Regions from separate parts of the Mesorhizobium sp. M0019 genome, predicted to be linked through region 3. Evidence: riboswitches for the same ligand, from Rfam matches in the RefSeq annotation. Region 3 holds a riboswitch; each other region holds the start of a gene.
What was found. Region 3 has a riboswitch for cobalamin ahead of NKK47_RS04335 (DUF1636 family protein). Riboswitches for the same ligand answer to the same signal wherever they lie in the genome.
Positions count from the first base shown of each region.

Region 1: it holds a riboswitch for cobalamin, as region 3 does, so the genes downstream of both, metE (5-methyltetrahydropteroyltriglutamate--homocysteine S-methyltransferase) here and NKK47_RS04335 (DUF1636 family protein) in region 3, are expected to answer to the same signal.
Region 2: it holds a riboswitch for cobalamin, as region 3 does, so the genes downstream of both, NKK47_RS13145 (CbtB domain-containing protein) here and NKK47_RS04335 (DUF1636 family protein) in region 3, are expected to answer to the same signal.

Region 1 is NZ_JAMYVK010000027.1:53,642-55,835, reverse strand. It holds gene metE (5-methyltetrahydropteroyltriglutamate--homocysteine S-methyltransferase) at 1-1,153, opposite strand, end outside; cobalamin riboswitch at 1,248-1,448, opposite strand; gene NKK47_RS19830 (hypothetical protein) at 2,002-2,194, shown strand, end outside.
Region 2 is NZ_JAMYVK010000014.1:124,758-126,951, forward strand. It holds gene cobU (bifunctional adenosylcobinamide kinase/adenosylcobinamide-phosphate guanylyltransferase) at 1-362, opposite strand, end outside; gene NKK47_RS13140 (CbtA family protein) at 355-1,137, opposite strand; gene NKK47_RS13145 (CbtB domain-containing protein) at 1,153-1,332, opposite strand; cobalamin riboswitch at 1,369-1,565, opposite strand; gene NKK47_RS13150 (aromatic ring-hydroxylating oxygenase subunit alpha) at 1,707-2,194, shown strand, end outside.
Region 3 is NZ_JAMYVK010000003.1:177,470-179,663, forward strand. It holds gene cobW (cobalamin biosynthesis protein CobW) at 1-713, opposite strand, end outside; gene NKK47_RS04335 (DUF1636 family protein) at 710-1,144, opposite strand; cobalamin riboswitch at 1,183-1,386, opposite strand; gene NKK47_RS04340 (winged helix-turn-helix domain-containing protein) at 1,416-2,194, opposite strand, start outside.

The sequences.
Region 1 (2,194 bases), on a different contig from region 3:
GGGCAAGCAACACCAACTCGTCGGTCTTCTGGGCCGCGAAGGCGAGCCACGACCTGATGTCCGCGTCGAGTTCCGTCTCCATGCGCAGGTCGATCGGCACATGCAGCATCGAGCAAGAAGGCGCGATCTCGACGCGGTCCAAGGGCCAGCCGGCGACGATCGGTTTGATGCGGTCGAGAATGGCGGGCAGGTTCGCACGCCAGACGTTGCGGCCATCGATCAAGCCAAGCGAGAGCACCAGATCCTTCGGTGCGAGCCGACCCACCGTTTCCAGCTGCTCGGGAGCGCGCACGAGATCAATATGCAGCCCGGCCAGGGGCAGAGAAACCGCGGTTTCGAGATTGTCTCCCAGCGGCCCGAAATACGTAGCCAGCATGATTTTCAACTCGGGCGCGGCTTTTGACAGCTGGCCATAGGCGAATTCGAACGCAGCTCGTTCGTTCGGGTTCAGATCGAGGACAAGCGCTGGCTCATCGATCTGCACCCAGTCGGCTCCCGACAGCTTCAGCCTCTGCAGGAGTTGCTCGTAGACGGGCAGCAGCCTCGGCAGGAGCGCGATGGGATCGAAGCCTTCGGCAGGCGATTTCGCCAGCTTGAGGAAGGTGATCGGTCCAAGGATGACTGGGCGTGTGTGAATGCCGAGAGCTTTAGCCTCGAGGAAGTAGTCGACCGGTTTCGTCGACGAGAGGGCGAACGTCTGATTATCGTCGAGTTCCGGCACAATGTAGTGATAGTTGGTGTCAAACCACTTGGTCATTTCCATCGCGGTTACATCAGACCGATGAGCCGCCTGCTGGTGACCAGCGTGTCGACAATCCTCCGTCTGACCCTGGTTGCCCCGCGCCATTGCGAAGTAGATGTCAAGTGGAACCTCGCCGCTATTCCAGCCGTAACGGGATGGAACGGCGCCGACCATGGCTGCGGTGTCGAGCACATGGTCGTAGATCGAGAAGTCGTTCGACGGGATTTTCGACACGCCGCGGTCGTGCTGCTCCTCCCAGCTAGCGGCACGGAGCGCCTTCGCGGTCGTGAGAAGGTCGGCAGCGGACGATTTTCCGGACCAGTAGCTTTCAAGCGCGAATTTCAGTTCTCGCCGACGACCGAAGCGGGGCACGCCGAGCGTTGCTACAGGAATTTGCTGAGAGACAGTCATGCCAGACCCCGATGGTTGGGCGTCGGTGACAAGGAAGGCGCTAGCAGGCCGGCACGAACGCCAGGCTGCAGCGGCCACCGAGACACCCCGCCCGTGGACGTAATTCGCCGTGGCAGGTCTCCTGGCTCGCGGGGTCATAGCCTCTACCCGTCTTCCCAAGGCTATTCGCCTCAGTGACATGAGTGGGGTTGGCTCGCCGCTAACAGTTGCGGGGGCAGCGCCGGCATCGCACCGGCTTCCCTCTTAGCTCCGCTGCGGCAGCGCCGTACGGAGAACCACGACGCGGGAGACAATTACAGCAGTTCGCTTCTTTGTCAACGCCGCATAAAGAAATGTTTATGTCGTTATGTTAAATTTCCGTTGGCATGTTCCAAAGGTCGCCTCGAAAGCGAAAACTGTGGAAGCCTTGAGCGGCCGGTAAATCAAAGCAATGACGCACGGCGCCCTTGTCCAGAGGATAGGAGTTCGTCGGCTGCCGGCAGCAAACATACCGGCAAGCGCCGTGGTGCTGCTTAGCGCATCATGCGAACCACCTCGGCGTCGAACTTCGGCTCCGAGGTTCCGCCCGCTTCGTTGGTGATCTGCTCGCGACCATATTCGGCTCAATGGCGAGGCTGTTGCCCATGTGGAAGCTGTTGGCCGTGATGCCCTCGGTGATATGACACAACGATTTCGGGGGGAGCACACCGAGGCCAGGCGCGCGGCGTGTTGCGAAGTGATCGAGGCCAATGTCTCGAACTGCTTGTTCGCAGCCCACCGGCTCAAGGTAACCCGGCTCAAACCACCGGGCCAGCTCAAGTCCTGTCCAAATGAGGCCTGAGCGGCAAATCGTCGTGCACGCGCACGGTTTGGCGTTCGATCTTGTGATGCGTCTTGGGCGGACAATCGCCACGGTGCAGCGCGCAGAAGCGGTCCCCAATTGGGAAACCGAGGGCGGTGAGGGCAAGCCAGCGCCACAGGCGGAAGGGGACTTGGACCTGTTTGCCCTGCTGGACCACAAGTTCGCGACACAGGGCCTCAAGGAGAAGACCAAGAGTGATT
Region 2 (2,194 bases), on a different contig from region 3:
GGCCCACGCGGCCGCGACAGCACATCGGCCAGCCTCCGGCATTCGGCCTCGACATCATGGTCGGCCAGCATATGGTTGGTCAGCCACAGCGTCAGGCAGTCGATCAGCACCGGCTGGCCGTCAGGCAGCGCTCCGATCGCGCCGGCAAGGTCGAGCGGCGCATCGATGGTCGTCCAGCCGGCGCCGCGGCGCGAGCGGTGCAGCGCGATGCGCTGGCGCATCTCGTCGTCATAGGCTTGCGCCGTGGCGATATAGCTCCAAGGCGGCGGGCCGACCGTCACCAGGCTCTCGGCATGCGCGCTCATGCCGGGGCGCGCACCGCCGATGACCAGGGTCAGTGCCCCGGCAGCGCGGTCAGGCAAAGCTGTCGCGCAGGCTGGTCGCCGTGCCCGTGAAGCGTCCGCGCACCACGCCGACGACCGCGCCGAGCACCAGCCAGAACACCAGATTGGTCAGCGTCACCGCCACCACGAACTGGTGGTGCAGGCCTTCCGGGATCGCCGTCTCGAAGCTATCGGGCTGCGGCGCGCCGACGATATGCGGCGCAACGATCAACGCCACGGCAAGAGCCACCAGCGGCAGCGATCTGCGGAAGACGATAAGGCCGAGACCGGCCGCTGTCGCCACCACTGTTGCCCACCACCATATCTGGCGTTGGACAAGGTCGGCCGCCGGCATCGCCGGCAGTTCCGGCGGCAGGCCGAGGCCCGGCGCCAGCGTGAATGCGGCAAAGCCGGCCAGCCCCCAGAACAGGCCCTGGCGCCAATTGCCGATGCCGCCGGCGAATTCCGAAACCGCAACCAGGACCAGCGCAAAGCCGATGCCGGTGACGATATTGGCAACGACGCTGAAGCCGAAGCGTTCGAAACCGTCCGCCGGCGCCCAGCCTTCGTCTTCCGCCGGAGCCATTGCTTCAGCCGGTGCCGGCGCGGCGCTGCTCATAGCCGTCATGCCCGCGGCGTTTTCAGCCGGTGTCGCAGGTGCCGCGGCATGGTCATGGCCGCCGCCGGCCTGTTCGTAGACTTCCGCCTTTAGGATGAGCGGCACCGTGGCATAGGCTTGCATGCAGGCGAGAGCCACGCCGGCCACAAGCCCTGCGATCGCCGCGATGAACACGACGTTGCGAAACAGTGTCATGATGTCAGCCCCTTGTTAGTGGCAGGGAAAGCCCATCGAATGGCGATAGTCGTGCGCGGCATTGTGGACCGCATCGATATGCGAGAAGCCGACAAAGCCCATGACGAAAATGCCGAGGAATGCAGCAAGCGCCAGCTGCATGAGACGCGACTGCGAGGAGGCGGAAGCGCCGAGCGAAACGGAAGCGGTATTCATGTCTTGTCCTTTCGCCCTCCACCCGAGGGCATAGAAGTCAGTTTCCTGTCGCCGGCAGGTCTCCTGGCTCGCGGATCAGCGCCCTTCCCCACCTTCCCGAAGGCGAACCTTCAGTGGCATATGGAGAGGACTACCGCACACAGTTGCGGGGGCAGCCACGGCATTGGGCAAACAACTTGCCCTCACCGCATTCCCTCTTGGTTCCAAACGGAACCGACGACATCAGCGACTATAGGCAGAATCGCCGCGCCCGGCAAACCAAATTCCGCCGGATCGTGTGGCGAATGCGCCGCCTCGCCAAGCCCGGTCGGCCGGCGCCGCGATTGACAATTTTCGCAGCCGGGTGTCGGCTGGCGGATGGGGAGGAAGCCGGCATGCAACCCAGCCCGAATGAGCGCGGTCCCTACAACGGCCTGACGCGGGCCGAGCCGACGCTGCCGTCATCAGCCTATTGGGACATCGCGGCCTATCAGCGCGATCTCGAGGCCATCTGGTATCGCAACTGGCTGCTCGTCTGCCGCGAGGCCGACCTTGCCCAGCCGCTGGCTTTCAGGACGTTCCGCATAGGCACGCAGGAGGTCGTCGTGCTGCGCGACGAGACCGGCGAGTTGCGCGCCTTCCACAACACCTGCCGGCATCGCGGCTCGCAGCTTTGCCAGCAGAGCGAAGGACGGCTGAAGGCGCGGCTCATCACCTGCCCATACCATGCCTGGTCCTATTCGCTGCACGGCGATCTGGTGCGCGTGCCGTCGAAATCGCTGCCGGACGGCTTCGACAAGGCCGATCATCCGCTCTACCGGGTCGCGCTTTCGGTGTGGCGCGGTTTCGTCTTCGTCAATCTGGCGGAAGACGCTGCCGGCTC
Region 3 (2,194 bases):
TCGATGTCGTCCTCGACGGCGAGGCCGAGGCCGAGCAGCACCGACGGGTCGACCTTGCCTTGCGAAGTCGGCACGATCTTCACCGCCCGAGCAACGTGCTTGCCGATGACGGCATTGGCACGGACCGAGCCGGCTGCGTCCATCAGGTCGCTCTTCGACAGGATGATCAGGTCGGCGCAGGCGAGCTGGTCTTCGAACACTTCCTCGACCGGATCGTCATGGTCGAGCGTCTCGTCCTGCGCGCGCTGGGCCTGCAGGGCGTCCATGTCGTTGGCTACGCGGCCATCAGCCAGCGCCGGTCCGTCGACCACGGCAATGACGCCGTCCACCGTCACGCGGCTTTTCACCGACGGCCACTGGAAGGCCTGGACCAGCGGCTTGGGCAAAGCGAGGCCGGATGTCTCGATCAGGATGTGGTCGACCCTCGGCGTCAGCGACAGGATCTGGTCCAGCGCCGGGACGAAATCATCGGCGACGGTGCAGCAGATGCAACCATTGGCCAGCTCGACGATGTTTTCCTCGGGGCAGGTGTCGATGGCGCAGCCCTTCAGGATCTCGCCGTCGATGCCGATGTCGCCGAACTCGTTGACGATGATGGCCAGGCGCTTGCCTTTGGCGTTTTCGAGCAAATGGCGGATCAACGTCGTCTTGCCGGCGCCGAGAAAGCCGGTGACCACGGTGCAGGGAACGCGCGAAAGGGAGGCAGCGGTCATGTCAGGTCCTTCAAAAGGTCAAGGGGAGGGATGCGGGCAACCAGGCCGCGCTTCAGGCAATCGGGACGGCCGCGCCATGGAATGAGCCCATCCGTCGAGGTGGCGAACAGCTTTGCCCCGGTGACGAGATCGGCGCCGCTGGTCGTGGTCAGATCACCGAAGACGTAACTCCAGCAGCCGTCGCGCAGCATGGCCGCGCTGAGCCGGCGCTTGCAATTGCCGAGGCATTCGACGGTACGGATTTTGATGTTTTCGCTGGAAGCGGCGCGGCGCGTGTCCTCTGCGAGCAGTTCGCCGGCGCGCGGATGAGCGTCCGAACCGGTCTCGTCACGGCAGGACGAGCAGACGATGACGGTAACGCCGGCCGGGGAATCACCATGGCCGGACAATAAATCCGCTGTCTCAGCCGGAAAACTGCTGTCGCGTTCCAAATCAGGCTCCTTGCCCGGAAAACCCGCCAGGCGATCGGATTCTTATGTCCTAGACGGCAGGTCTCCTGGCTCGCGGGTCATCGCCTGGGTGCCGCCTTCCCGGGAATATCCCAGTGGTTTTCGGCCGAGGCTCGTCGCTTACAGTTGCGGGGACAGCCGCGGATTTGAAATCGAGATTTCGCACCGCATTCCCTCTTGGCCCCTGCCGTTGCGGGCAGGGGACCGTCTGGAACGGATTTAGGCTTGTGGAGGCAGTCGTGTCAACGCACGTCTATGACGCGGCGATATCCGCTAGCGGCTGGCCAAGGTCGCCGGCAGCTGTCACCTCGATGCGCTCAAGCCCGAGCCAGCCCTGCATCTGCTTCAATTCCTCGAAGAGTTCGGCAGCGGTTTGTGGCGGGGCGCCGGGCTCCGCATAGGCGGCATGGACGCGCAATACGCCGGCCGGGCGGTCGGCCCTGAGGTCGACACGCCCGACGATGCTGTCGCCGAGCAGGAATGGCAGCACATAATAGCCATACCGGCGCTTTTCGGCCGGCGTGTAGATCTCGATGCGGTAGTGGAAATCGAACAACCGCTCGGTGCGCGATCGTTCGAAGACGACGGGATCGAACGGCGCGAGCAAGGCGCGCGCCTCGATCTTGCGCGGCAAACGGGCGTCCTTGTGGAGATAGGCTGTTTTGTTCCAGCCGTCGACGCTCACCGGCAACAGCTCGCCGGCCTCGACCAGCTCCTCGATGCGGCCCTTGATGTCGGCGGGCGAGAGGCGGAAATAGTCGCGCAGGTCGCCTGCCGTGGCGATGCCGTGGGCACGGGCCGAGATGCGCAGCAATTCGCGGTGAGCGTCTTCGGGGGAGGGCGTTGGCAGACTCAGTATTGTTGGCGGCAGCACGCGCTCCGGCAGATCGTAGAACCGTTCGAAGCCGCGGCGATGCGCCGTGGTGATGCGGCCGGCCCAGAACAGCCATTCGAAGGCGTGCTTTGCATGGCTCCAGCCCCACCAGCCGCCCGAACCCTTCTGCCCTTCGAAAGCCGACGCCGCGATCGGGC